One region of the Marinobacter sp. E2 genome, then DNA from elsewhere that is predicted to be linked to it. Evidence: predicted binding sites of a transcription regulator. Region 1 holds the regulator's gene; each other region holds the start of a gene.

Region 1 (7,319 bases):
ATATGCTGAACCAGCACCAGGGGCGCCGGAAACGAGGCCGGCAGAGCCGTCAGCACCCTCTGCAGGGCCACCGGTCCACCAGTGGAGGTGCCAATACCCACCACGGCGTAATGCCTGGCGGGGCCACGCCGGACCGGGCGCCGGCCAGTCTCTGCGTCGCCGACCGGTGCCGGGGTGGCGGGCCGTTCCCGCAGTGAGGAACGAGGCCGTTCCACCGACGCCGTTCGGGACCGCAACGCCGGAGATGGCTCCCGGCCTGACGGCGCCGACGGCCCGGGAGCGGCTGGCGCCGCCTTGTTACCGGGCCGGCTGCGAGCCACGTCCAGAATCCGGTCGATGAGGATTTTCTGTAACTGGCTGTTGTCGCGCGCAATCTCTTCGAAATTCTTGGGCAGGAAGTCCACTGCTCCCGCCTCGAGCGCGTCCAGGGTGACCCGTGCTCCCTCGTAGGTAAGGGACGAGAACATGAGTACCGGTGTCGGGCGCTTGCGCATGATCTCCCGCACGGCGGTGATGCCGTCCATTACCGGCATCTCGTAGTCCATGGTGATCACGTCCGGACGCAGCTTTTCTGCAAGCTCCACACCCTCGCGCCCGTTAGTGGCGGCACCCACCACCTTGATCTGGCCGGAACTGGTCAGGATCTCCGTCAGCCGTTTTCGAAAAAAACCTGAATCATCAACGACCAGGACAGAAACTGTCATCCAATTCTCCTACCCAATCCTTCGCTATCTGCCCGGTATCACCTGCGCGGTTCAGCTCAGCCGTAATGCTGCAACAGGCTTGGAACATCAATAATCAGTGCAATCCGGCCATCGCCCGTGATGGTCGCACCGGCCATGCCGGGGGTTCCCTGGAGGGCGCGGCCCAGCGGTTTGATTACCACCTCTTCCTGTCCGACCAACTGGTCAACCACAAAGCCCACCTGCTTGGTTCCCATGGCAACAATCACCACATGGGCGTTCTCCGGCACCTCCTGGGAAGAGCCGTCCCGAACCAGCCAGCGCTTGATATGGAACAGCGGGAACACCCGTTCCCGAACCACGATGCACTCGCGACCATCAACAATGTTGGTCTTGGTCAGATCCAGATGGAAAATTTCCACCACGTTCACCAGCGGCAGGGCAAACGACTGGTCGCCGAGCATTATCATCAGGGTTGGCATGATCGCCAGGGTCAGCGGCACCTTGATGACAATTCGCGAGCCCTTGCCCAGCTCGGACTCAACGTTCAACTGTCCGTTGAGCTGGCCGATCTTGGTCTTCACCACGTCCATGCCGACCCCACGGCCGGACACGTCGGAGATCTGCTCCTTGGTGGAGAAGCCGGCGGCAAAGATCAGATTGTAGCATTCGGTCCTGGTAAGCCGGTCTGCCGCGTCCTGGTCGTAGATGCCCTTCTCCACGGCCTTGCGACGCAGGACCTCCGGATCCATGCCAGCACCGTCATCCTCAATGGAAAGCAGGATATGGTCGCCTTCCTGCTCCGCTGACAGGGTGACCGTGCCCTGGCGGGGCTTGCCGGCCTTCTCCCGCACCTCCGGCGACTCAATACCGTGATCGACGGAATTGCGAACCAGATGCACCAGAGGATCAGACAGGGCCTCAACCAGGTTCTTGTCCAGGTCGGTCTCCTCACCGTGCATGACCAGATTGACCTCTTTCTTGAGGCTCCGGGCCAGGTCACGTACTACTCGTGGGAACCGGCCAAACACTTTCTTGATCGGCTGCATGCGCGTCTGCATCACTGCCGACTGCAGATCGGTGGTTACCACATCAAGGTTGGAAACCGCCTTGTGCATGTGTTCGTCTTCGCTTTCCGCGCCCAGGCGCTGGAGACGGTTGCGCACCAGTACCAGCTCGCCGACCATGTTCATGATGTCGTCCAGGCGCTTGGTGTCTACCCGAACGGTGGTCTCCGCCGCAGGGGCGTTGTCCCGCGACGGCATGGCGGGTGCAGCGCCGCCCCTGGCTGCCGGTCTTTCGTCGGGCTTTGTGGGCTCGGCGGGTTTGGCAGTCTTGGGTTTCGTGGAATTGGGATCCGCTGCCTGGGGCTTCTCAGGCTTCGCTGGGCCGTCGGTCTTACCGGCCGTGGGGCCACCGCCTTTGCCGTGAAGGTCGTCCAGCAGTTTTTCGAACTCGTCGTCGGTAATCAGGTCGTCGCCAGCTCCCGCCGACGACTTGTCGGCAGCCTGCCCCCCGGCGCTGCCCGTTTCATCCTTGCCGGATGAGGACGGCTCATCGGCTGCTGGCGCACCGGCAAACTGCCCCTTGCCATGGAGCTGATCCAGCAGCGCCTCAAATTCGTCGTCGGTGATGTCGTCATCACCGGACGCGTCGCTGCTCTTGGCTTCCGACGCTGATTTTTCGGGTGTCGAGGCATTCGGCTCATCGGCCAGCGCATCCAGCAGCTGCTCGAATTCATCGTCGGTGATGTCCCCGCCCTCTTCGGCCGCTTCCGCGGTCTCTGTCGGCTCGGCGGGCTGCGCCGGGGCGGCAGCGTCCTCGGATTCCGGCTGCGCAAACGCGTCGAGGCGCGCAATCAGCTCGTCCGGGGCTGGGGTGAGCTCTTCGTGGTTGCGCACCTGCTCGAACATGGCGTTCACATGGTCCAGAGCTTCCAGAACCACATCCATGAGCTCAGAATCCACCTTACGCTTGTGGTTGCGCAGGATATCGAACACGTTCTCCGCCGAATGGCAGCAGTTCACCAGCGCCTCAAGCTGTAGGAAGCCGGCGCCGCCCTTTACAGTGTGAAAGCCACGAAAGATGGCGTTGAGCAGATCACTGTCATCCGGATGTCGCTCAAGGTCTACCAACTGCTCTGACAGCTTCTCGAGTATTTCGCCGGCCTCCACGAGGAAGTCCTGCAAAATCTCTTCATCAGCATCGAACGCCATGCGTTATCCTCTTTAATCAGAAACCGAGACTGGACAACAGGTCGTCTACGTCGTCCTGTCCCGAAACTACATCTTCCCGCTCGTGGGCCTTGATCTGCGGCCCGACACCCTGTTCCGCGGATTCGTGCCGCTCTTCAAGCTGGTGGACAGTGCCTGTCAGTTGATCCACATGGCTGGCCATGACCACCAGGCTAAGCATCTGCTCTTCCACTTCCTTGACCAGAGCGGTGACCTTCTGGATCACCTGCCCTGTCAGATCCTGGAAGTCCTGGGCCAGAAGAATTTCAGACAGGTTGTTGTACATGGTGTCGGCGTCTGTCGCCATGCTGACGAAAAATCGGTCGATCCGTCCGTACAGCTCCCGGAATTCCGCTGGCTGCATCTCGCGACGACGAAGGCGCTGCCATTCATCGCGAAGCGACGAGGCTTCGTCCCGCAGGGCATTGGCCACCGGCATGGTCTCTTCCACCAGGTCCATGGTTCGGTTGGCCGCTTCACCGGTCATCTGCACCACGTACTCAAGCCGGTCGGAAGCATCTGTCATTTTGGACAGGGCCTCCTGCTGTTCGGCATTTCGGGGATCTATCTGGAAGTTCCGGATGGCTTCGTGCAGGCTTCTGGTCAGCCGGCCCACCTCCCGATACAGACTCTGATCGCGAACCTCGCTGAGTTCATTGATCAGGGTCATGGCCTTGGCATAATCGCCAGCGCTGACGCTCTCCGCCAGCTCGGCGGCCTGCCGCTCGAGTTTTTCCGTTACCTCCGGTTCCAGGCCCCGATGGTTCTGTTTGCTATCGCTCATGAGAGCCATCCGACCTCTGGTTACTGGATTCTTTCAAAGATTTTCTCAATCTTTTCCTTGAGCACTGCGGCGGTGAACGGCTTGACAACATACCCGTTCACACCCGCCTGGGCAGCGGCGACAATCTGGTCACGCTTGGCTTCTGCGGTAACCATCAGCACCGGCAGGGTCTTGAGATTCTCGTCGGCCCTGACCGCCTTCAGGAGATCAAAACCGGACATGCCGGGCATGTTCCAGTCAGTCACCAGAAAATCGTATTTGCCGCTTCTGAGCATCGGCAGCGCGGTGTTGCCGTCGTCCGCTTCATCGGTGTTGGTGAAGCCGAGATCACGCAGCAGGTTCTTGATGATCCGTCGCATTGTGGAAAAATCGTCCACAATGAGGATTTTCATGTTCTTGTCCAATGGGACCTCCAGTTAGTAACACCCGGAATTCGTTTGACCTATCTGCTCGAAGTCTAGCAGGCCGCTGTTTTAACCGCTTATTGTCAGGCCTTTACCACGGTTGTAAAGCGTCGGTTACCAAAAGCTACAGTCTGCCTGAGTGCGGACACACAGCGCGCTCTTCAGCGACCGGCACCCTGGTGCCAGTCCGACAACCGGCTTCTCAGTCGCAATGCCGCCTGACTGTGAATCTGGCTGACCCGGCTCTCACTGACGCCAAGCACCGCACCGATCTCCTTGAGGTTCAGTTCCTCCTGGTAGTACAGGCTCAGCACCAGCTTCTCGCGCTCCGGCAGATCCTCAATCGCCTCGGCCAGGCTGCGTCGGAAGGCATCCGATGACAGCCCTTCCAGGGGATTGTCCTGGGTCTCTGTCTCTTCTATCGGCAGCTCTCCGGATTCATTGAGCTCATCGAGACTAAAAAGTCGGCCACTGTTGGCGTCGGAAAGGTATGAATGGTATTCGGCCAGGCCCATGCCCAGCTCATCGGCGACTTCAAGGTCGGTCGCCTCACGACCAAGACGGTCTTCAACGGCCTTGATGGCCTGGGAGATTCGGCGGGCGTTCCGGTGCACAGAGCGTGGTACCCAGTCGCCCTTGCGGATCTCATCCACCATGGCACCCCGGATCCGGATGCCGGCGTAGGTCTCAAAGGTGGCGCCGCGGGTGGAGCTGTATCGCTGGGCAGCCTCCAGGAGCCCGATCATGCCGGCCTGCATCAGGTCTTCCAGTTGTACAGAAGCCGGCAGCCGCGCCATCAGGTGCAGGGCGATTTTCTTCACCAGGGGCGCATGCTGTTCCACAAGCCGGGAGGGCCTCTGGGTGCCAGACTGGTTGTAGATACCGAGATTGTTCGCCAATGCCATGTATCCGGTGTTGTTTGACAGGATCCGATTCAGACTTCGACGAGCCGCTCCACAAAAAATTCCAGATGTCCCCGGGGCGACGACGGCAGCGGCCAGTTATCCACTTTTTCCGCCAGTGCCTTGATGGCCAGGGACGCCTTGGCCCGGGGGTAGGCATCCAGTACCGCTCGCTGTCGCTGAACCGCTTTTTTCACAGCTTCATCGTAGGGCACTAATCCCACATATTGTAGCGCTACATCAAGGAAGCGCTCGGTAACACGGGTCAGTTTTTCGAACAGGTGGCGACCTTCCTGCTCGTTACGCACCTGGTTGGCAAGAATACGGAAGCGGTTGGTGCCGTAGTCGCGGTTCATCAGCTTGATCAGTGCGTAGGCATCAGTGATGGAGGTGGGCTCATCACACACCACCAGCAGCAGTTCCTGGGAAGCCCGCAGAAAACTCACCACCGATTCGGAAATGCCGGCGGCGGTATCGACAATCAATACGTCTATCTGGTCGCCCAGCTCGCTGAAGGCATTGATAAGCCCGGCATGTTCCATGGGGCTCAACTGGGTCATACGCTGGGTACCCGAGGAGGCGGGGACAATCTTGATACCCCCGGGGCCATTCACCAGCACGTCTTTGAGATCGCACTCTCCGGCCAGCACGTCCTGGAGATTCCGGTTCGCGGTAATGCCGAGCAGTACGTCGATATTCGCAAGGCCGAGGTCGGCGTCGAGGAGCACAACCCTGCGCCCTTTCTGGGCCAGCGCTATGCCAAGGTTCACAGACACGTTACTTTTGCCAACGCCCCCTTTGCCGCCCGAAACCGCGATCACCTGTACCGGATGTGCTTTGCTCATACTCGTTTTTGTCTCTCGCCACGTTTAACCGGGTCTTGTGTGTCCGGACACCTGCCACGCATCCGATAAGGGGTCTCGCTCTTCAGGCACCCTCAGCAACCGCCTGCTGTCGCTGCAGGGCTTTCAGGCGATCGACAGCCAGCCGCACCAACGGAACGGCCTGGGCGTGGTGCAGATCTTCCGGAATCTTCTGCCCGTCGGTGTAATAGGCCACAGGCAGGCCGGTTTCCATGATAAAGCCGAGGGATTCGCCGAGCGTCAGGGCCTCGTCTACCTTGGTCATCACACAGCCCGCAAGATTTGCCATCTTATAGCAATGCCACACGGATTTCATGATCCGCGGTTGACTGGTTGCCGACACCACGAGGTGCGTCCGGACATTGTGGTGGCTTTGGGCCAGTTCAGCCAACTGTTCCTGATAGCCCTTGTCAGAGCTGGTCAGACCGGCGGTGTCGATCAGCACCAGATGCCGGTCGGACAGTTCATCAAGAATGTCATCCAGGCTGTGGCTCTCGTCAACCACCCGTACCGGCACATTCAGGATACGGCCAAACACGAACAGCTGCTCGTGGGCGGCGACCCGGTAGCGGTCGGTAGTAACCAGCGCCACGGCGTCCGAGCCATGCTTGAGCACATAGCGCGCCGCCAGTTTTCCGATTGTAGTAGTCTTGCCCGAGCCGGTGGGACCCACGAGGGCGAACACGCCGCCCTGGTCCAGCCACTCGGTGCGCGCCGTGCGTACGCCGGTACACAGCATCTTGAGGGACTGTTTCCAGCCGTCCTCAAGACGTCCGGCCTTGTGGCGGCGAGCAATGGATACCGCCAGCTCGTTGCCAAGACCAAATTCCTGCAGCCGTTCCGCCAGCCGTTGCTGGACGGCGCTGGTGGCCGACGGCTCAACCGGAGACTGCGGTTTTTGGCCCTGCATGAGGTCGCGCAGCGAGCTGATCTCGGCGCGCATCTGCGCCAGCTCATCGGAATAGGCCTCACCCGTGCGGCCGGTCGACGGCGCCTGGACATCAGTCTGCTCGTCCACCACCTGCTGAATGTCTGAAAACGATGCCCGGGCGTAACCGGCACCCTGCCCGGCCCGCTTCTCCCGAACCTCGCGAATCCGATCGCGGGAGCGGCTCAGCTCGTCCTCGAGCCGACGGTGCTGGTCGGCCTGCAATTCGGCCAGCCGGGAGCCATTGGTGGCTTCCTCGGCCCGGCTTCCCAGACGCTGGCGCGCCATATTTTCGTCGTAGTCCAGGGCCGTCACAATTTCGACACCACCATCCACGCGCCGGTTGGAAAGAATGACGGCGTCCGGCCCCATCTGTTCACTGACCTGTTTCAACGCCTCTGCCATGGTCTGAGCAAAAAACCGTTTTACTTTCATGATGCCTCTTCCTCCACCGGCAACGCCGTTCCGGCGCTGTCCGTTCTGTCATCCGCGCCGTTACTGGCCAACGGACGCCACAATCG
Region 2 (7,319 bases), 1.6 Mb from region 1:
CTTGAGCTTGCTGACCAGCTCGGCGGTCACGGCCGGGGTCAACAGGCCTGCCATATCCTTTATGGCAATACTGTCGGCGCCCATCTCGGCCATGGTCTTGGCCTGCTCGAGGTAAGCGTCGGTGGTGTGTACCGGGCTGACGGTGTAGCAGATGGTGCCCTGGGCGTGTTTGCCGGCTTTTTTCACCGCCTTGATGCTGGTTTCCAGGTTGCGCACGTCGTTGAGCGCATCAAAGATGCGGAACACGTCCATGCCGTTCTCGGCCGCCTTGGCCACGAAGGCTTCCACCACGTCGTCGCCGTAGTGACGGTAACCCAGCAGGTTCTGGCCCCGCAGCAGCATCTGCAGACGGGTGTTGGGCAGGGCCTGGCGAAGAGTGCGCAGGCGCTCCCAGGGGTCTTCCTTCAGGAAGCGCACGCAGGCATCAAAGGTAGCCCCGCCCCAGCACTCCAGGGACCAGTAGCCCGCCTGGTCCAGCCATTCGCAGGCCGGCAGCATGTCCTCGGTCCGCAGGCGGGTAGCGATCAGGGATTGATGGGCGTCCCTGAGAATAACGTCGGTAATGTGGATCTTGCGCTTGGTCATTGGGATGTCTCCGATGTTCTTTTACAGGCCCGCCTGGGCTGCGATGGCGGCAGCGATGGCTGTGGCGATGGATTCAGGGCGGGTCTTGGTGCTGTACTCGAGCAGCTGCGGATTGCGCTCCACAAAGCCGGTATTGAAGTTCGCGGCCTGGAAATCCGGATGCTCGAGAATCTGCTTGTAGTAGGGAATGGTGGTCTGCACGCCGTAAATGCCCATGTCGCCAAGGGCGCGGCGGGACCGGGCAATCAGCTCCTCCCAGTCCATGGCCCAGACAATCAGCTTCGCGCACATGGAGTCGTAATAAGGCGGAATCTCGTAGCCGGTGTACATGTTGGCGTCGGTGCGCACACCGGGACCACCCGCGGAGTAATACCGGCTGATGCGTCCGAAGCTGGGCAGAAAGCCATTCTTCGGGTCTTCCGCGTTGATGCGGAACTGCGCCGCGAAACCGCGGTAGGAGATGTCTTCCTGTCTGATTCCCAGCGGTTCTCCGGCAGCGATGCGAATCTGGGCCTTGATGATATCCACGCCCGTGATTTCCTCGGTGATGGTGTGCTCCACCTGCACCCGGGTGTTCATTTCCATGAAGTAGAAGCTGCCATCGTGATCCAGCAGAAACTCCACGGTGCCAGCGTTCACATACCCGCACTGCCTGGCCACGCGTTTGGCAAGATCGCCAATGTACTCGCGCTGGCTTTCCTCAAGCTGGGGTGACGGCGCCAGTTCGATCAGTTTCTGGTTCCGGCGCTGGATGGAGCAGTCCCGTTCATAGAGGTGAACCACATTGCCGTGAGTGTCGGCGAGGATCTGAACCTCAATGTGCCGGGGCTCGATGATGCACTTTTCGAGGAACACCTCGGCGCTGCCGAAGGCTTTGGTGGCCTCGGAGATCACCCGCTCGTAATTCTGCCGCAGCTCCTTTTCGTTATCGCAGCGCCGGATACCCCGGCCGCCACCGCCGGAGGTGGCCTTCAGCATCACCGGGTAGCCAATGTCCGCCGCCTGGGCCACGGCATCCTCGACGTTCTCAAGGTTGCCCTCGGAACCGGGGGTCACAGGCACACCCGCCGCCACCGCCGTCTGCCGGGCCTGGGTCTTGTCGCCCATGGACGAAATGGCGCTGGCCGACGGCCCCACGAAGGTGATGCCCCGTTGCTCGCAAATGGCCGCAAGCTCGGCATTCTCGGACAGGAAACCGTAACCGGGATGCAGGGCATCGCAGCCGGTTTCCACCGCCATGTTTACAATGTGGTGGGGGTTCAGGTACCCGGACAGCGGGTCCTTGCTGATCTGATAGGCCTCGTCGGCTTTCTTGACGTGCAGTGAATACTCGTCAGCCTCGGAATGAATGGCGACCGAGCGTATGCCCAGTTCGCTGCAGGCCCGGGCAATTCTGACCGCAATCTCTCCGCGATTGGCGATCAGCAGCTTCCGTATAGCCATGGATGATCCTCCAGGTGATGGAAGTCGTGGTATTGAAAGGGGTGATTGTGCCTCAGCTTGCGCCGTAGGCGTGGTCGGTAATCAGGACCGGGGCGGCGCCTGGGGCAACACCGGAAAACTGGCGCTGGACACCGGCCCACGATAGCCGCCAAGGGGCATGGGGTCCGACGTCTTCGCGCCGGCGGAACGTGGCAGAACGCTGCACCTGGGAGCACCGCCCTCCAGGCCGCCATCGCCCAGGGCATCCGACACAACCAGACCGCTACTCGGGTCGGCCGTCAGGGATGTCAGGGACAGTTCGGCGGATTGGGCGGGTAAACACACCAGACCAGTGGCCAGAATCAGAATGAGTCCAAAGACACGACTCCGGCAATTCGGGTGGGCGTCCTGCATGGGCGTCCTTCAGGGGTGACGAAAGTCGTACGTAGTTTTACGTGGTTAGCTCATCGATTCAATACGTCTTTTTAGGACAGATAGATCGATTTTTTCGATGTTGAATCACTCCGGCACACTTGGTGCCGGAGTAACCTTCGACGTCAGAAGCCGCCGTTCACCACATGGACAATTTCATAGAACTTGGTCGCTCGATGCTCCAGATCGATGGTCAGGTCCAGTCTCTGCAATAGCTCACGGGCCGAAACCAGGCCCCGGAGATAGGAACGGGACGGCTGTTGCCTGTCGTCATCCAGCACCAGCAGGAACTCCTCATGAACTTCCCGGAAGGTGTTGACCAGATCGCCGACCGTGGCCACTCGCAGGTCCCGGTAGTGAATCGCGGGCAAGGCGCTCACCGGGCGCATAATGTCACGCACCCGAAGATCCTTCAGGGCCACTCCCTGCCGGTGCGCAAGGCTCATGGGCTTTTCGCCGCTGACATCTTCAATGGCAAGAATCCCAAGGCAGTCACCGGCCTGGTTTTCGACAATCTTGAAGGAAGTGTCGGCGAGCTTCAGCCAGAGCCTGGCCTCGGAGACGGACATATCGGAGTTGAGCACAGAGCGTTTCTGCTCGGCAAAATCATTGAGCAAATGGACGGCGGAATCCTCGCTGCCAATCTGTGACAGGGGTTTGGCAGTCGGAAGGGCGCCCGTGCGGGCCAGTTCCTGCACAGGCAATGCGTTGAATGCAGTGTTCATGGAAAACCTCGTGATTCTGAATGTGGGTGGGATCCTCTGCGAACGCGCAGAGCAATCCGGTAATGTCGGAATCAGACGAGGTGGGGCGGTGCCTGGGGCAGCAGCGGGTAGCTCAGTAACCTCAGCGGTGGCTGGATAAAACCCAGGCTCGAGGAATAGAACGCCCGGAACTCACCCGCGGGAAAGCGCAGAAGCGACGAGGCCGAAGCCGGCGTATCAGGCGAAGACGAATCACCGGATTCGCCAACAAACACCAGAACTGGCGAGTGATGTTCATCAAGCTGTGGATCGAGGGCCGCGTGTGAAGGGCTGCTCAAAAACACCACGAGCAAGCCCGAGAACAGCATCACCAGGAGACTGATCTTGAGGGTGCGACCGTTGATGAACCAGCTCGGCATAGGAAAATCTGCGGTTAGTTTCCAAACGACTTGTCACCTATCAACATATAGGGTTTCCAGGCCAATGCAAGGTCAGGAAGAGATTAAATCGGAGTAAGTCCGCCCTAAGACGGACCGGCACCCACCATTACTGGCCCAACCCCATGGCCGTTTACGAGCAGGCAACAAAAGAATCCTGGCACACCACTTTTGCTTATTGGCTTATTAGCGTTTACAACAATGAACGACCCATAAAAGTAATAAGAGCAAGTTTAAAAGGCACTCTTTTATGTGCCCGAAAAACACACTGGCATGCAAATAAGTGCAACCAAAGAAAAAATCGCACCACCTTTAAATTCAACCGATTAGACACATCTAAATACGCCCTCTACCGTCCTTGAGTAGCGCTGAAAAAATAACGCCCCGCAGACCATTCGCCAGTGGTTCTAAATAACTAAAAAACCGGACGGTAGAGAGCATGACGCAGTTCCTGTTAAACGCATCGGTTAAAACCAAACTTTTATCCGCCTTCGCACTTATTCTTCTCCTGTTAATCACCAGTTCCATTATTTCCTACTCAGCTGTGAATGAGCTTTTCGAGAAAAATGATCAGACCCGCGCGGTCTCCAGGCTCAACAATCTGGTTGACCAGGCCCGGCTGAACGAGAAGAACTTCTTTCTCCGTAACGATCCCAGGTACGCGGAAAGCACCCTGAGCACCATCGAGGAGGCCATCGAGCTTGCCGAATACGAGCGTGGTGTTCTTCAAACACCGGAAGAAAAAGAGGCCATGGCAATCATCGCCAAGGATCTGACCGAGTATCGCGAAGCGTTCGAACGAATGGTGTCACAGCAGGCCGACCCCGTGGATGCTTCGTCACGGGAGAGCACCACCACGACAATGGCGCAGGACGAGGCCAGGGTGATTGAACTGGCGCGGGACGCCCGTGCTCAGGCCGATGCCGCCCTGGCCTTGGGGCGCGCCCAGACGGAGCAGACCCGGGACACAACCACGCTGATTCTGCTGGTGACCGGGATCATTGCCGTGATTGTGGGGAGTGCCTCGGCACTGCTGATCACCCGCTCCATTGTCCGCCCGCTGGATCAGCTCTCGGAGCATGCCGCCCGGGTTGCCGACGGCGACCTGACCCAGAACCTGCACGCCAACCGCAAGGACGATCTGGGCCGTCTGATGGAGGCCATGCAGGTAATGACCGAAAACCTCCGGCATATGGTGCGTGAGGTCACCGACGGCATTGCCCAGGTTGCCAGCTCTGCCGAGGAGCTGTCGGCCGTCACCGAGCAAAGCAGCGCCGGCGCAACCCAACAGCGGGACCAGACCGACCAGGTGGCCACCGCCATGAACCAGATGACCGCCACCATCCAGGACGTGGCCCGCAACGCCGAGGAAGCCGGCAACGCCGAACCGGTCGAGGCGTCCACACCATCGGCGCCGCCAGCGCCGCATCTCTCCGGACCAGAAGAAACGCCTAACTGATCATCGCTCTGGCCCCTCCTCGGCCATCCGCTCCCGCCATCACGAAAGAATACCGATGCTACCATGCGCACCCACCCTGACACCGAAATTTGCAATCCGGCCCAATCTATTCTTCATTTCCTACTCAAGCCTGATCAAACGCAGCCGATAAAAGATTCATAAAAAGTGCCGATTCCGGCGCATCCAATAGATTCCTTTTCAAGGAAACCAACATGTCGTTAGCCAACACCATGAACAATATTTCCGTCGGCAAGAAGTTGGCCGGAGGCTTTGCCGCGCTGGTTGTACTCGCCCTCGTGATCGCCGCGCTCAGCATTCAAACCCTGAGCCAGTATAACGAGCGCTCGCTGATTGTTGCCGCAGCGAGCAGGGTTGAGGCCAATCTCCTTAACGCCCGGATCGAGGAGATTCTGTTTCTGCTTCGTAAACAGCCCGAGAAAATCAGCCAGTCCAAGGAACTGGCGCAGAAAGCCAGCGACATTGCGGCGCCCCTGAAAGACGTTCTTGTGGTACCGGCAGACGATGAGCGCATTGACCGTATAGTTGCCGGCGTGCGGAAGTTCAATTCGCTTCTGGACCGCCTGGTGGCTTCCATGGATGGCCAGCCCGATCAGTTGAGCCGGATTGAGAACGACATCCGGACCACTGCCATCGAGATCGTCGAGATTGCCAATGAGCTACGCAGGATCCAGGTTGAGCGGATGGAAGAGCAGTACCAGACGGCCGTCACCACCCTGATCGTGATCACAGCCATCGCGGTACTGCTGGCGATTTTCATTGCCTGGTCCATGACCCGTGCCATCCTGAAACCGGTAACCGAATCGGTGGAAATCGCCAACAAGGTTGCCTCCGGTGATCTCACGGTTGAAGTCCGCAGCAATCGAGGCGACGAGTTCGGTCAGCTGCTTTCGGCCTTCGGGACCATGGTGACCAGCCTGCGGGAGCTGATCCGCGAAATCGACACCGGTGCCAGCAGCATTGCCTCCTCATCCGAGGAACTGTCCACCGTGACCAACCAGACCAGCAAAGGTGTGGCGGAGCAGCAGACCCAGACCGACCAGGTGGCCACGGCCATGAACGAGATGGTGGCCACCGTGAATGACGTGGCGAAAAGTGCCGAGGCGGCGTTCCAGGCCGCCAATCATGCCAGTGAGAAATCCGGCAGCGGCGAGAAGGCGGTGAAGGAAACCCTGGAATTCGTCACCGAGCTCAACAAACAGAGCAGCAACGTGATGAAGCAGCTGAACAGCCTGCAAGCTGAAACCCAGAACATCGGCACTGTTCTGGACGTCATCAAGTCGGTAGCCGAGCAGACCAATCTGCTGGCCTTGAACGCCGCCATCGAAGCGGCACGGGCCGGCGAGCAAGGGCGCGGCTTTGCCGTGGTGGCAGACGAGGTGCGTTCACTGGCCCAGCGCACCCAGAGCTCCGCGACGGAAATCGACACCCTGATCAGCAATCTGGTGAGCAGTGCCGAGACCTCGGTCAACAGCATGGAAACCGGTAACAAGCTGTCCCAGCAGACGCTTGAGCGAGCGGAGCTGGCCGGCAATACCATTCGGGAAATGGCCGAAGCGGTTGAGGAAATCCGGCAGTACAACAGCCAGATCGCCACGGCGGCAGAGCAGCAGAGCTCCGTGGCCGAGGACATCAACCAGAACATCACCCAGATTCGTGATGTGGGTGATCAGTCCGCCGCCTCCACCGAGCAGGTATCGGCCGCCAGTGATGAACTGGCCAGGCTGGCCGAGGGACTCAGCAACCAGATCGCCCGCTTCCGCGTCTGAAGTTGATTGCCAAGGTCACGGTGCAACGCTAATCTCGTGGGACTTCCGGACAAAGGAACCGGAAGTCCACACAAGGAGATCAGCCGATGCGTCACCTGCAATCAAAATCAGCTCCGTTGTTCAAGAGTTTCGTTGTCTCGACCCTGCTGTTCCTGCTCCCGCTGCTGCCGGCGCTAAGCCAGGCCGACACCCTCTCCGACCAGCGAGTCGCCTCGTTTATTGACAGCGTCAGGGCTGCAGAAAGGCTGGCGCCGGAATTCGAGGAGCTGGACCGTCAGATGGAAAACCAGAGCGACGGCACCATGCCCGACTTCTCCCGGATCGTGTCCGAGTCTGTAGAACAGATGAAGGGTCACGAAGCCTACGACCGCCTGGAAGATGTGGTGCAGGACCACGGCTTCGACAACCTGGAGGAATGGGGTAGCACGGGTGACCGGGTATTCCAGGCCTGGATGGCCATCGAAATGGCAGAGCAGAACCCGACCGCCAGGAG
Region 3 (7,319 bases), 1.1 Mb from region 1:
GTGCTGATGCCATAATCGCGCACCAGGTCTCGGGCTTCGCGGTTGGACAGGTGGTAGCGGCCCGAACGCCTGGCGGATGCCACCAGACGGCGCGTTTGCGTGCGATCGGCAAAGTGATCGGTAAAGGATTCCGGTGTCTCGGTGAGCAGCCGCTGGACCCGCTGATGCCGAACGTGCTGCATGAACGCCATCACCGCCTTTTCCGGATTGAAGAACGAAGGCAGGCCAGCCCGGTAGAACTCCTCCCGGGAATCCATCACCGTACTCTGGCCCAGCCAGCAGGTGAACACGTTCAACCGGGTGCCCTTGGAGGCCTGAACCACCGCGTCCGCGATTCTCAGGCTGTCCTCGGTGAGGCTGGGCGCATACATCACGAGCACATTGGCCACTTCCGGATCCTTTGCCAGGATCTTGATGGCCTTGCCGTAGAGCTCCGGCGAGGCGTCGTAGTTGAGGTCAATCGGGTTCTTCCGGGTCCAGTACGGGGGCAACAGCTCGGCGAGCGCTTCTATACTGGACTCTGACAAAGGAGCCAGTTCGCCACCAAGATCCGCCAGCCGGTCGACCGCCAGCACACCGGGCCCCACACCGTTGGCCATGATCGCCAGGGATTCCCGACGCAACGGGCGCATCCGCGTCAGCGTCTCCAGGGCATCGAACATCTGCCCCAGGCCGTCCACCCGGAGCACACCAGCCCGCTGAAGCATGGCGTCGTAGATCGGGTCACTTCGCTTCAGCCCGGCCGGCAGCTCGTGGGGGAACCACTCGGATTCCGGTACCCGGCCGGATTTCACGGCAATAACCGGCTTGGTGCGGGAGGCTACACGAACCGCCGACATGAACCGCCGGGCGTTCGGTATGTTCTCGATGTGCAGCAGAATGGCGCGGGTCTGGGTGTCCTGGGCCAGATAATCGATCAGGTCGTCGTGATCAATGTCCATGCCATCGCCAAGGGTCAGGAAATAGGAGAATCCGACCCCCCGGGCGAAGGCCCAGTCCAGAACCGAACTGGCGATGGTACCGGACTGCCCCACAAACGCCACCCGGCCGGGGATGGCCCCCATGTGGGCGTAGGTTGCGTTGAGGCTGCGGGCGGGCACCATCAGGCCGATGGTGTTGGGCCCCAGCACGCGAATGCCGGTTTCCCGCGCCGCTTCCCGCACCGCGTACATCAGCGGCTGACCGGTCTTGCTGTGGGTACGGGACATACCGCCGGTCATCACGATGGCGGTGCGCACCCCGGCCTCGCCCAGCTTCTTGATGGTTTTGGCCACGGTGTCGGGTGGTGTGCAGATGATGGCCAGGTCCGGGCAAAAATCCATCTTTGAGACCCGGCGGACGCAGGGCACACCATGCACGTTGTCGTAGTCGTTCTGGTTTACAACCAGCAAGCGCCCGGGGTAGCCGCCACCCATCAGGTTCCGCAGCACCATGCCGCCAAGGTTGTCGGCCCGCTCAGACGCGCCTATCACCGCAATGGATGCAGGGTTGAACAGGCTTTCCAGGTAACGGGTACTCAAGCATTCTCTCCTTGGCGATCGCTTTTTATGTGTCTTCTATCTTAGGCACAGAGCTGGCGATGTAAAACGTCTATCGCCCCCATAAGACCAAAGAAACACGGCACCATTCGGGTATCCCTGATAGAGTAAAAGGAAATATAAGTACAGGCAGGACAGTCCGAACGTATGACCACGGCATTCTTTTCCCACGATGATTTCATGAAGCACAACATGGGGCCGGAACATCCGGAAAGTCCGGAAAGGCTGGCCGCAATCATCAGTTACCTGGCCGACACCGGACTGGACCAGAAGCTCGACTGGGTGCGCCCCGAAGAGGCAACCCGCGACCAACTGCTGATGGTGCATCCCGAGAAATATCTGCACCAGCTGGATCTGATGCAGCCGACACGGGGCCGGGTGTTCACCGACCCGGACACCGCGATGATGCCGGACACCTTGCGGGCCGCCCGGCTGGCCGCAGGAGCCAACGTGCAGGCGGTTGATATGGTCATGAGCAGCCAGGTAACCAACGCCTTTGTCTGCGCGCGTCCGCCGGGGCACCATGCCGAGCGGTCGAAATCCATGGGCTTCTGCTTCTACAACAACGTGGCCATCGCGGCCATGCGGGCGCTGACGTTTCACCACCTGGAGCGGGTCGCCATCATTGACTTTGACGTGCACCAGGGCAACGGCACCGTCGACATTGTGGGCGGCGACGAACGCATTCTGATGTGTTCAAGCTTCCAGCATCCGTTCTACCCACACTCCCACGTGCACAGACAGGCGGGCAACATCGTGAACATCCCAATTGCCGCGGATTGTTCGTCGGAGGAATACCGTCAACGTGTTCAGGATGGCTGGATGGAGAGGCTCAATGACTTCAAACCACAGCTGATTCTGATTTCCGCGGGCTTCGATGCACACAGGCTGGACCCCATGGCAGAACTGAATATGGAAACCGACGACTATCGCTGGTTGACGGAACTGATCGTGGGCGTGGCGCACGAGCACAGCAACGACCGGATTATCTCAACCCTGGAGGGCGGATATCACCTGCGCGCCCTGGCCGAGAGTGTCAACGCCCACCTGGAAGTGCTCGACTCGGTGTACTGACGCCCTCACCCGGTCGGTTCGCCGCCATAGCCTGTCGCCTGCTGCAGTTCCGGGCGATCCCCGGCCCTCTGCAAGCGGATGTTGGTGCGCCGGTTATCCGCCGGACGATTGGATGCCGGGTACTGGTCACCGTGGGCCCGGACGGTAATCATGTTCTCATCGATGCCGCTGGCCTTGAGGTAGTCGGCCACCACATTGGCCCGCTCCTCCGAGAGTGCCCGGTTGTCGATCCGGCTTCCGATACTGTCGCTGTGGCCATCCACGAAGATGCGCTCCACCGTTGAGTCCGCCATCACGTAGGACACAATGTTATCCAGAAGTTTGCGGTCGGCGTCTGACAGGCTTGTGCTGCCGCTGGCAAACGGAATCCTGGAACGCTGGATCTGATCAAAGTTCACCGGCAGCAGGTTCGAAGTGCAGCGCTGATAGCGCTCGAACTCGCCTGCAAAGTTGATGTTGGACACCTGCACCCGCACCGGTCGGTCGTCAAACCAGGCCTCGCGGGTAATCGTGGGTCGCATGCCATCCAGCAGGCTGTGCGCCAGAACGTGGGCCTGACGGGTTCCCAGCGAGACCTGTCTGTTGCCCTCCGCGACATTGACGCTGGCCACGGGTCTGGGAGCGATTCCCGGTCTCCATACCGGCGCCTCAACCACCAGATCACCCCGTCCCGGCCGCATCAGGGGCGTGCTCGCCTCCAGAAAAAACGACAGATCCTCGCCGGCACGGTGGTTGAACACCGCACGTCCGTAGCCGGGCACTTCGTGCACAAGGCGGCACTCGAACACAGACTCAGACAGATACCACTGGCTGTTCTCGATGCCGGCGCCATAGCTGGTAGCCTGCACCGCCACCGGGGCCAGCGCACCGGCCGCCACGCTGGCCGCCAGCATCAATGATCGCTTCAGGTTAGGGGATCTCATCGGCATTGCCATGGCTGCTTGAATCCAAATCGGTATACCCGTGTTAACGGCCGGTTCGCCGGTGGCTTTAGGGCTTAACCAGAAAACATTCGTCGGCCCGATCTGGTATAATCCGCCAAATTTTTCGGCCTCCGGACCTGCCGATGCTCCGGAGTACCTCTTGCCCAAGGCACCGCGGAAAACCATCATGACTGAACAGCTCACCATCACGCGCCCGGACGACTGGCACCTGCACGTCCGGGACGGCGACATCCTGAACGACGTGGTTCCAGCAACCGCCGCCTGTTTCCGTCGAGCCATCATCATGCCCAACCTGGTGCCACCGGTGACCACGGCCGCCGACGCCGGCGCCTACCGGGACCGGATTCTGGCTGCCGCCAAAGGCTCCGGCTTCGAGCCGCTGATGACCTTGTATCTCACTGAAAGCACCACCCCCGAGATCATTCGGGAGGCCAAGGCCGCCGGTGTTGTAGCCGCCAAGCTTTATCCGGCCGGCGCCACCACCAACTCCGCCTCGGGCGTCAAGGACATCCGGAACATCTATCCCGTGCTGGACGCCATGGCCGACTGCGGCATGCTGCTGCTGGTGCACGGTGAAGTTACCGACGGCGACATCGACATCTTCGATCGCGAGAAAGTGTTCCTGGATCGGGTCCTGGCTCCGGTTCTGGAGGCCTTCCCTAACCTCCGGGTGGTCCTGGAGCACATCACCACGGCGGATTCCGCGGAGTTTGTCCAACAGCACAGCGGCGGCAACCTCGGCGCCACCCTCACTCCCCAGCACCTGATGTACAACCGCAACCATATGCTGGTGGGTGGCATTCGGCCACACCTGTATTGCTTGCCGATCCTCAAACGCAATCGCCACCAGCAGGCCCTGCGCGATGCCGTGGCCAGCGGCGATTCGCGGTTCTTCCTGGGCACCGATTCCGCGCCACACTCGAAAAGCCGCAAGGAAACCGCCTGCGGTTGCGCCGGCTGTTACTCGGCCTACGGCGCCATCGGCCTGTATGCCGACATTTTCGAGGAACTGGGCATTCTCGACAAACTGGAAGCCTTTGCCAGCTTTAACGGCGCCGATTTCTACGGCCTGCCGCGTAATACCGATACCATTACCCTGGTGCGCGAGCCCTGGACCATGCCGGCGGAGCTACCGTTGGCCGACGGCACCATCGTGCCCCTGAAGGCGGGTGAAACCGTTAACTGGCGGCAGGCGTAAACCTGACTGATCGAATTCCTTCTCACACGGCCAAGACCGGAGCTTGAGTGACTGACGAGAACAAACCACCCCACCCCATGTCCCGCCGGTTCCGCGGGTTTCTGCCCGTGGTTGTCGATGTTGAGACCGCCGGCTTCAACCCGGAGCGGGATGCCCTGCTGGAAGTGGCGGCCGTTATCCTGACCATGGACGAGGATGGCTGGCTGACCCGCGCCGAGACCCACGTCCAGCAAATCGACCCGTTCGAAGGGGCCAATCTCGAGCAGTCGGCCCTGGACTTCACCGGCATTGATCCGTGGAATCCCGAGCGGGAGGCAGTGCCGGAACGGGAGGGCCTGAGTGAAATTTTCAGCCCCATTCGCAAAGCGGTGAAGGCCCACGACTGCAAACGGGCCGTGCTGGTCGGCCACAATGCCACCTTCGACCACAACTTCATCTTTGCCGCGGCCCTGCGTTCAGACATCCGCCGAAATCCGTTCCACCCCTTTTCCACCTTCGACACCGCCACCCTGGCAGGCCTCGCCTACGGGCACACCGTGCTGGCCCAGGCCTGCAAGCTGGCCGGCATCCCGTTCAGCAACAAGGAAGCGCACTCTGCGGCCTACGATGCCGAGAAAACTGCCGATCTGTTCTGTGGGATCGTAAACCGCTGGCGTGAACTGGGCGGCTTCCCGCCCCCGCCGGTGCCGGCAGACCCCGAATAACGGCCACAAAAAAACCCGCCGAAGCGGGTTTTTTTGTGGCTGCCGAAACTTACCAGTAGATACCGCGCATAATCGCCGCGAAGGCCACCTGTTCGGTGGATACCTTCGGCTTTTCGCCGGACTTGCTGCCGGCCGCGGCCGGAGAATCCGGGAACATCCGGTAACCGGTGTTCATGACGATCTCGCCCATTTTCGGAGCCAGGGCGTGCAGCACCTGGGCAAAGATGCCCAGCCGCGTGGCAATCCGCTTGGGACGGTAGACGATGGCATCGGCCACCATGCCCGCCGCCTCGTCCGGTGTCAGGGTCGGCACCGAATCGTAGATCTTGGTGGGCGCGATCATCGGCGTACGCACCAGCGGCATGTTGATGGTGGTGAAGGTCACGTTGCGATCCGACCACTCGGCCGCGGCACAGCGACTGAATGCGTCCAGCGCCGACTTGGAGGCCACATAGGCCGAGAAGCGGGGCGCATTGGTCAGCACGCCGATGGACGAGATGTTCACAACGTGGCCACGACGACGCTCCAGCATCTTGGGCGCAAAGCCCATGATCAGGCGTACAGAGCCAAAGTAGTTCAGCTGCATGGTGCGCTCGAAATCGTGGAATCGGTCGAAGGACAGATCCAGGGAACGGCGAATGGAACGGCCGGCGTTGTTCACCAGCACATCCACATGGCCGTGATTGTCCAGCACCGTCTTCACGAACTCGTCGCAGGCGTCCATGTCCGAAAAGTCGCAGGGATAGGCATGCACACTCGCGCCACGGGATTCCAGCTCAGCGGTGACTTCCTTCAGACGCTCAAGCTTACGGGCACCAATCACCAGGATCGCACCAGCGTCAGCAAGCTTCTGGGCGGTCGCCAGGCCGATGCCCGAAGTCGCACCGGTAACCACACACACGCGGCCTTCCACGGTGCCCTTGAGGGTCCGGTCCTTGAACAGGTCGGGATCCAGATTCCGCTCCCAGTAATCCCAAATTACCGGTGCATAATCCGGCAGGCGAGGCACTTCAATGCCGGTGTCCTTCAGCACCCGCTCGGTTTCACGGGCGTCGAAACGGGTCGGATAGTTGATGAACGACATCACGGAGGGCGGAATGCCCATGTCATCCAGTACTGCGGCGGTCAACCGTTTTACCGGCGGCAGGTTCTTCAGGCTCTGGCGGATAAACGGCGGAATGAAGCCGAACATGCGGGAATCGATGCGCATGCCCATCTTGGGGGCATGGCCGGCCTCGCTGAAGATATTGAGGATCTCGCCAACCTTGTAGGGATCGGAATCCACCAGGTGGAAGCACTTGCCGTCCTCACCTTCCAGATGGGCAATGTGGTCCATGGCGTTAACCACGAAGTCCACCGGCACAATGTTCAGCCTGCCACCCTCAATACCAACGGTAGGCACCCACTGCGGCAGGGCGTGGCGAATTTTCTGGATCATCTTGAAGAAGTAATAGGGGCCGTCCACCTTGTCCATTTCACCGGTGGCGGAGTGGCCGATAACCATACCCGGACGGTAGATGCGGAACGGCACCTTACACTCCTGGCGCACGACCTTCTCGGATTCGTGCTTGGTGCGCAGGTACGGATGGTCCAGCTTCTCAGCTTCCTCAAACATGTCCTCGCGGAAAGTGCCCTTGAACAGACCCGCTGCCGCAATGGACGACACGTGATGGAAGTGTTTGGCGTCCATGGCCTCGGCGGCGTTCACTGCGGCACGGGTACCCTCGATGTTAGTCGCCTGCTGAGCCTCCTCGTCGGCGCCCATGTCGTAAACAGCCGCCAGGTGGAAAAAGTGGTCGATGTTTCCCTTGAGCGACTTGAGAGTCTTGGCGTCGATACCCAGGTTTTTGCTGGTAAGATC
Region 4 (7,319 bases), 720 kb from region 1:
CTGACGCCCTTGCCCTAAACGGTGCCTTCGTGGCGGCCGGCGTTGGCGTAGAGGCGAAGGTAGTCTGTGCTGGTCACGATACCAGAGGCGGCACCCCGCTCATCGACCACCAGTGCGGCGTTCAACTGATGGGCCAGCATCAGCCTGGCCAGTTGGTGGGCGTCTGTTTCCGGGGAAGCGGTGAGAAAAGCCGGCAGCTCGATATGAACAAAGGTCTGGCTCATGGCATCGGCATGGTTTTCGTGCAGCCAGGCCAGGAGCCAACGCAGGTCGATCAGGCCCGCGACATTGTCGTCAGCGGTGATGACCAGATGGTGCACCTGATGTTCATCCATGACCGACAAGGCCTCGGCGATGGTTGCCGTTGCTGGCAGGCGGTAAAGAGCAGGTGAGGCAATCTCCGACACTGGCAGATACGGCCGCTGTTCCCGGCGCTCTCCGGCGGCTGCGGCGCCGTACTCCTGAAGCGCCCGGTAGCGTCCCGCATTGGCTGCTGCCTGGAACTCGGCGTCGGTGGCTTCACTTCGGCCAGGGTTAATGGCATGGGTTTCCGTCAGCTCGGTCACGTCATCGACGCGCCTGGCCCGAAAGGCTTCCGGAAGCCGGGTTCCGACCGGTCGGCCCGGTTCGCTGACGAATATGGACATGGACTTTCTCCGTGAACAGGTTTCTATAGCCGGTTATCGGCCATCGCAGCACATTCTCCAGTAGAACTTTATTACGAGTTTGCCATATCAGACTGGTAAAGGCGTCCGGTTTCCAGTCGCCGCACCAGATTGGCGGGCAAACAGCCAGGTTGCCCGGTCAGTTGGTCCGCCAGATATTCGGCAAGGAGAGGGGCGTAGGTGAGGCCTTTGCTGCCAAGGCCGGTAAACAGGTACAGCCCATCCCGCACGTGACCGGCAACCGGCTGGTAATCATGCGTCGTGCATCGGAAGGCCACCCGGTCGTCCGCAAGGTTGTCGTCCCGGCTAGGTCCGGTCTGCTTTGCCTGCCCGGAACCTCCCTCCGTAAAAGCGCCGGGGAGCATGGCTTTCAGCTCCTGGATATTCTCGGCGCGGCTTTCCAGGGTGGGGGTCGGGTTGTCGTCGTGAAGGTCAAACGTCGCCCCGGTCAGTACTCTGTTGTCCAGTGCCGGATTCAGATAGCGACTGCCGCAAATGACTGCCCTGGGCGGGGTCAGCGCGGTGGCCGGAAGGCCGGTGACCTGACCACGGATGGATTTGAGTCGAGCGGTGCCCGCCAGAGGTAACAGGCCCCCACTGGCAGCCCCTCCGCAAACCACCACGCGCCGGCTGTAAACGGGCCGGGCATTCTTGATCTCGATACGCCAGCCCTCTGCCTCAGGGACCAGTTTTTCCACTGGCGAGTGCCAAAAGCAGGTTACGCCCCTCTGTTCGGCCAGTGCACGACACAACCGCGCCGGCTCCAACCAGCCACTGTCCGGGAACCATAACCCACCAGTATCCACGGGAACCCCTGTCAGCTCCGAGGCCCGTTCCCGGGTTACGCCGTTAAGTACATCACCGGGATAGCCGTTGCGCTCCAGGAAACGGTGCTGACGATCCGCCTCCTGGTTGTTGTGGGCCAGTTGGAGGAGGCCGGTCGGGTACCAGCCCTCGTTACTGAAGGGGCGATAAAAGCGTTGAGAAAAGGTGAGGGCGCTCAGCGCCAGCTCGGTCTGATCGTTGTAATCCACGCCCAGTTTCACATAGAGCGCTCCCTGAGCGTTGCCCGAGGCGCCGGCGCCGGGCCCCTCCTCATCTACGAGCGTGACCGGTATTCCCCTCGCCGCCAGGTTCGCAGCCAGTGTGCAACCGGCAATGCCTGCGCCAATGATGGCCACAGGGCTCAGATCGGGTGCTTGCTCCGGGTCGACGGTCGGCAGACAGCCTTTGAGCATCTCCCGCTTGCGGCCAAAGCCCGGAACTTTCTGCATTTCAAACCCGGCCTCTGACAGTGCGCGTCGAACTCGTCCCACCGAGGTAAAGGTGGCCAGGGAGGTGCCGGGCTTGCTGTGTGCGCGGATGTCGGCAACGGTGGTCTCGAGCCACATATCGGGATTTCGGGCCGGCGCGAAGCCGTCGAGGAACCATGCATCGGCCTTGAAATCCAGTGCCTGCCAGGCGTCTCTGATGTCACCGAAAAACAGCGTCAGCCGTACCCGGCCACCGTCCAGAACCAGCCGATGGGTGCCACGAACCAGGGGCGGGTAGTTGGCCAGTAATGCGTCGGCCAGGCTCGCCAGTTCCGGCCAGAGCGCCAAAGCTTTCGCGAGATCGGTTCTGGTCAGGGGGAATCGTTCCACGGAGACAAAATGCAGCGATGCCTCGTGGTCAGGCCGAGACCTTTGCCAGGCCTGCCACGCGGCCAGGAAGTTGAGGCCGGTGCCGAAGCCGCTTTCGGCAATCACAAAGGTGCCCCCGGCAGGCACCGTGGCGAAGCGCCCGGGCAGATCGTTGTGGCCAAGAAACACGTGACGAGTCTCTTCCAGGCCGTTGTCACGGCTGAAATAGACATCGCCGAAGCGCACAGACTCCGGCACACCGTCGCGCCAGATCAGTTCGGCCGGCTCAATGGCCGGAGGTTTGAACAATGATTCCACGGGTTACTTGGCGGCTTCGATCACCGTGGCTTTCTCAATCCGCACCGGCTCAACCGGTACGTCGGCCATGCCCTGTTTACGGGTCGTCTGCTTGCGGGCAATGGCGTCGACAACGCCCATGCCTTCGGTCACCTTGCCAAATACAGCGTAGCCGGCACCACGCACGCCGGCGTTGAGAAAGCCGTTGTCGGCCACGTTGATGAAGAATTGCGATGTGGCCGAATCCGGGGCGCTGGTGCGAGCCATGGCAATGGTTCCGCGAAGGTTGGGCAGCGTCGGGCTGGCTTCGTTGCGAACGGGGTCGCGGGTTGATTTTCTGGACAGGGTCTCGGTGAAGCCGCCGCCCTGGATCATAAAGCCGGGAATCACGCGGTGGAATACCGTGCCGTCGTAGAAACCGTCACGTACGTACTGCAGGAAGTTGGCCACGGTCTCGGGTGCAACATCGGGCCGAAGCTGCAGTTCAATGGCGCCCTCGCTGGTGACCATCCGGACCTTGGGCAGTGATTCGTTGCTGGTTGAGCTCTGCTGCGCCAGGGCCGGCGAGGCCGCAAATGCGGTTAACAGCACGAACAGTGAAATCATGCATTGCAGGAGTTTGACCGGATTTGTCATTGTCAGCTGCTCTCTCGTCAGGTGGCAGTTGGTTTTGGCCCGCAGTAGGGCAGTAAAGTTTGCTCTCTGGCGCCAGAGTTTATCAGAAGCCGGTGGAAAAACAGCGACTGGATCAACGCAGATTGCCGGACAATCGACTAACCTTCTTGACGACTCAGGATACTGTTTGCCGAGCCGGGCAGTACGGCTTTCGACATAAGGAGAAGGTGGGTGAATATCCGTCAGGGATTTGAGGAAAAGTCGCGTCTTGGTCGGTTGCTCGTCAACCGCGGCTATCTGTCAGAGAGCCAGCTCGACCGGGGCCTGATTCTCCAGCGGGAAACCGGTCAGCGCCTGGGCGAGGTGCTGATTCAGGCTGGCTGGATCAGCGAGAAGGAGCTGCATCGGGTCCTCAAACATCAGTCCAGATACCGAAACGCCGCGGCGCTGGTGACCATGGTGGCCCTGCCGTTCCAGCCTCTGGTCAGCTTTGCCTCCAGCAACACCGCGTCTTCCCAGGCAACGGCCGAGGCAGGTCAACTCTATGAGAAGGGTGGCCTTTCACCGCTTTCCGAGGCAGAGCTGGCGTCTGTTGCCGGTCAGGGCGATTCGGCACTGTTTGAACGTATTGCGACGGTGTCGGCCATGGCCGCTCAGCCGGAAGACCCGGAGAGCAGACCGGACGCGATCGAGGGGCTGAAGCTCGCCGCTAATGTGTTTGTGCCCGTTCTGAATTTTCTGGAATCGGATCTGACGGTGTCTGGTGTGCACTATCGAGAGGGGGAGCCACGCTTTCGAGTCCGGGAAGATGGCGGCGTTGTCCTTGCGCTGCCTGAGCGAATCGAGCAGATACGCATGGACAACATTCGGGTTGCCGGTGGCCGCGGCGCGTCCATGGGGAACGTGAGCATTCACGACATCCGTTTTCACCCGGATTCGAGGATGACCCTCTACACGCGCTAGCGCCCAGCCAGCGCAGGGCTCAGGCGCTGGCGAGCACGGTGGAGCTTGAAACCGAAGTCTGCTCGCCCCTGGCACCGTAAAGTTTCTGCTGGCCCGTGGCGCCGCGGAAAATGTCTGTCAGGCGTGAAAGCCGCTTTTGCAGGTGGCTGATAACCCGACCGTTGGTCTGGTTCAGCGCCTGGCAGGTTTTCAGCTTGCGGTCGGCCTGTTGCCAGAGCTCCGTCACCTCAATCAGCCCTGCACTGCGAATGAACCGGGAAGGCTCACCGTTGTCAGGTCGATAGCCCATCTGGACCAGAGTGCGGATTTTCTGTTTCGCTCGTTCGCGGATAGCACCCAGCAGGCGGTTCTTTTCCTGCGTCAGGGCTTCCAGTTGGCGGAGATCGGACTTACCAAGGAGGGTCTTTTCCTTACCCAGGAGATCGGCCAGTTCGTCGAGCTGGCTGATATCCTGGGCGAGGAGGGTTTTCAGGTCATCAATTGCGGCCATGATTTACTCATCCGAAAATGCTTTCATCCATCTCAAGCATTTTCTGGGCCAGCTTCTCCGCATCGACCTTATAGGTGCCGTTTTCCAGGGCGGTGCGGATCTGTTCGATGCGATCGTCGTCCATTTCCGGGTAATCGCCCAGCTTCTGTTCCAGCTGTTTCAGGTTCTTGGCCTGGTTGCTCAGGCTGACGCTGTCGCCCCGGGCGCCCTGCGCCTGGGATTTCGCCTGTTCCGGCGCTGCGGGCTGGGTATTCTGGTTGCCCGCGCTCTTGTCGGCCGTGGTTCTCTGGGTGTTGACCTGGCCGGGGCCAATTCCATTAAAGTCAACTGACATATTCGTACCTGCTTGCCTGGTGAGCCCTTGTTTACAGGGCATTAACTCGAGTTTGTATCTGCATATCGGCTGTGGCGCCGAATTCTTTAACCCTTTTTTGACAGATTTTACGGGGCAGAGCCTTGCCGCCTCGGCAATCGCTTGCCGGTGCCGGATTACATGGGAATCTCGACCTGGCCCGGGCCCACCACATTGGCTTTGATGGTGCGGGAAGACCTCAGGTTTTCAACCAGGACCTGCTCGCCGATGCTGGCACTGGCCAGTGCCTTGCCTCGGGAGCGCACGGAGAAGTTGCCGCTTCGGGCAGTGATAATAACATGGTCACCCCGGGCAACGGCATCCGGAGCCGAGAGAATGTCCGGGGTAATCAGCGAGCCGGCATTGACCGAGCGCCGGACCTCCATGCCGACCGCCTGGCCAGGGTCGGTGATGACACCACGCCGGGAGGCATTTACCTCTACAGAATGGCTCAGCAGAAGCGCCTCGGTGATGCGCTCGCCTCGGGTCAGCGGGCGGGCTGCCACCAGAGCCGGCCCCTTTATGGAGAGTGATGCAGTCACGAACATCCGCCAGGGACGTTCGCCTTCACAGGAGACCAGCAGCGAGGGGCTGGTTGTTTTCCAGGGATCTCCACTGAACTGCACCTCCAGTGGCGAGACGCACTCGGCCAGCGCCAGCCGGCTGTCAATGGCGCCGGGCTCGAAGGTCACTTTATAACCCTGGCTGGCCTGTTCTGTCGCAAAGTCCTGGAGGAATGCCACCGCCGCCTTCCGGATCTGCTTGGCCGTGGTTTCGGCAAGCAGCGGTCCACTCGCGATGGACATTACCAGGATCAGGGCCAAATTGGTGATGCGCATACGTATCAGTTTGTCCTATGCTGTTGGTATCAGTGTGGATCTGCCGAATGCATTAATGATTCGGGACGTTCAGCCGTTAACCGGGCTGATCGACAGTGGCGCGACAGATTTCCGTCTTTCCACGCTTACACGAGTAACCAGCAAGATACATGCCGCCAGTAATCGGCAAGCCAGGAGAAACCAAATGGCAGGGGTATTGGACAGTGTTAACCAGCGTACGCAACTGGTAGGGCAGAACCGTCTTGAGCTGCTTCTTTTCCGGCTTCGGGGGCGCCAGATTTACGGCATCAATGTCTTCAAGGTGAAAGAAGTGCTTCAGTGCCCCCGGCTGTCCTCCATCCCCAACAGCCGTCAGGTGGTTCGGGGAGTCGCGCACATACGCGGCGAAACCATTCCGATCATCGATCTGAGCATGGCCATCCGGCTGCCGGGCATTCCGCAGGAAGAGCTTGCCAGCAGCTTTGTGATCATTACCGAGTACAACCGCAAGACCCAGGGCTTCCTGGTGACCGGTGTCGATCGGATCATGAACATGAACTGGGAAGAGATTCTCCCGCCCCCGAAGGGCGCCGGTAAGGATGTTTACCTTACCGCTGTCACCAGGATTGATGATAAGCTGGTCGAAATCATAGATGTAGAGAAGATTCTTGCAGAAGTTTCTCCGCTTGGAGAGGACGTTACCGAAGCGGTGCTGAGCAAGAGTGCCGAGCGGGTTCCCGGGCATCTGCCTGTGCTTGTCGTTGATGACTCCGCAGTGGCTCGCCGCCAGATCGAGCGATGCCTCACGGCCATCGGTATGGAGGTGGTCACCAAGAACGACGGCAAACAGGCCTACGAGTACCTCAAGGAGATCACGGCGGACGGCTCCCGGGTCAAAGATCATTTCTCCTTGATCATCTCTGACGTTGAAATGCCGGAGATGGACGGTTACACGCTGGTCACCAAGGTAAAAAGTGATCCCGCGATGGGAGACATATTCGTAATGCTCCACACCTCGCTCAGCGGCGTGTTCAATCAGGCCATGGTCAAGAAAGTCGGGGCAGACGACTTCATGGCGAAGTTCAGTCCGGACGAACTCGCAGAGCGGGTGATGGAAATCATCGACCAGGGTTGATGGGCCGCCGATCGATTCATTCAGAACAGAGACCCAATGAAAGCGGATATAACCCCACAGGAATATGAAGCCTTCAAGTCGTTCCTGCAGGATGCCTGTGGCATTTTGCTGGGAGACAATAAACAGTATCTGGTGAAAAGCCGGCTGCGCCGGATCCTGGAGGAAAACAGTCTCAATTCTCTGGGTGAGCTGCTCGAGCGACTGCGCCGACCCGGGCGGGGCAGTCTGCGCGAGGTGGTTATCGACGCCATGACCACCAATGAAACCCTCTGGTTCCGGGATAGCCATCCATTCCGTATTCTGCAGGAGAAACTGCTCCCCGAGTTTGCGGAAAGCAAGGGCAGCCAGCCGCTCCGGATCTG

The links. Region 1 encodes FliA, which starts transcription of late flagellar genes. Its sites were predicted from a motif close to CTAAAGTTTNNNNNNNNNNNGCCGNTAA; they were not measured.
Region 2: a site for FliA is predicted at 5,163-5,190, ahead of AC0J1C_RS01110 (methyl-accepting chemotaxis protein). Genes of this name have one in related genera too.
Region 3: a site for FliA is predicted at 3,579-3,606, ahead of AC0J1C_RS06425 (flagellar protein MotY). Genes of this name have one in related genera too.
Region 4: a site for FliA is predicted at 5,049-5,076, ahead of flgM (flagellar biosynthesis anti-sigma factor FlgM). Genes of this name have one in related genera too.

What each region holds. Positions count from the first base shown of each region.
Region 1 is NZ_CM146911.1:2,490,548-2,497,866, forward strand. Features, by position in the region: gene AC0J1C_RS11335 (chemotaxis response regulator protein-glutamate methylesterase) at 1-704, opposite strand, end outside; gene AC0J1C_RS11340 (chemotaxis protein CheA) at 761-2,899, opposite strand; gene AC0J1C_RS11345 (protein phosphatase CheZ) at 2,916-3,701, opposite strand; gene cheY (chemotaxis response regulator CheY) at 3,722-4,105, opposite strand; gene AC0J1C_RS11355 (RNA polymerase sigma factor FliA) at 4,267-5,010, opposite strand; gene AC0J1C_RS11360 (MinD/ParA family protein) at 5,040-5,852, opposite strand; gene flhF (flagellar biosynthesis protein FlhF) at 5,935-7,233, opposite strand; gene flhA (flagellar biosynthesis protein FlhA) at 7,294-7,319, opposite strand, start outside.
Region 2 is NZ_CM146911.1:258,305-265,623, reverse strand. Features, by position in the region: gene oadA (sodium-extruding oxaloacetate decarboxylase subunit alpha) at 1-585, opposite strand, end outside; gene AC0J1C_RS01135 (acetyl-CoA carboxylase biotin carboxylase subunit) at 607-2,028, opposite strand; gene AC0J1C_RS01130 (hypothetical protein) at 2,110-2,421, opposite strand; gene AC0J1C_RS01125 (CBS domain-containing protein) at 2,565-3,164, opposite strand; gene AC0J1C_RS01120 (hypothetical protein) at 3,236-3,562, opposite strand; gene AC0J1C_RS01115 (methyl-accepting chemotaxis protein) at 4,020-5,039, shown strand; gene AC0J1C_RS01110 (methyl-accepting chemotaxis protein) at 5,252-6,826, shown strand; gene AC0J1C_RS01105 (hypothetical protein) at 6,913-7,319, shown strand, end outside.
Region 3 is NZ_CM146911.1:1,417,965-1,425,283, reverse strand. Features, by position in the region: gene AC0J1C_RS06435 (bifunctional acetate--CoA ligase family protein/GNAT family N-acetyltransferase) at 1-1,520, opposite strand, end outside; gene AC0J1C_RS06430 (histone deacetylase family protein) at 1,686-2,612, shown strand; gene AC0J1C_RS06425 (flagellar protein MotY) at 2,618-3,535, opposite strand; gene pyrC (dihydroorotase) at 3,723-4,754, shown strand; gene rnt (ribonuclease T) at 4,802-5,458, shown strand; gene AC0J1C_RS06410 (SDR family oxidoreductase) at 5,508-7,319, opposite strand, start outside.
Region 4 is NZ_CM146911.1:1,767,938-1,775,256, forward strand. Features, by position in the region: gene AC0J1C_RS08050 (hypothetical protein) at 1-18, shown strand, start outside; gene AC0J1C_RS08055 (CBS domain-containing protein) at 15-647, opposite strand; gene mnmC (bifunctional tRNA (5-methylaminomethyl-2-thiouridine)(34)-methyltransferase MnmC2/FAD-dependent 5-carboxymethylaminomethyl-2-thiouridine(34) oxidoreductase MnmC1) at 719-2,605, opposite strand; gene AC0J1C_RS08065 (peptidylprolyl isomerase) at 2,609-3,220, opposite strand; gene AC0J1C_RS08070 (pilus assembly protein PilB) at 3,431-4,162, shown strand; gene AC0J1C_RS08075 (flagella synthesis protein FlgN) at 4,182-4,652, opposite strand; gene flgM (flagellar biosynthesis anti-sigma factor FlgM) at 4,660-4,986, opposite strand; gene flgA (flagellar basal body P-ring formation chaperone FlgA) at 5,142-5,843, opposite strand; gene AC0J1C_RS08090 (chemotaxis protein CheV) at 6,028-6,957, shown strand; gene AC0J1C_RS08095 (CheR family methyltransferase) at 6,994-7,319, shown strand, end outside.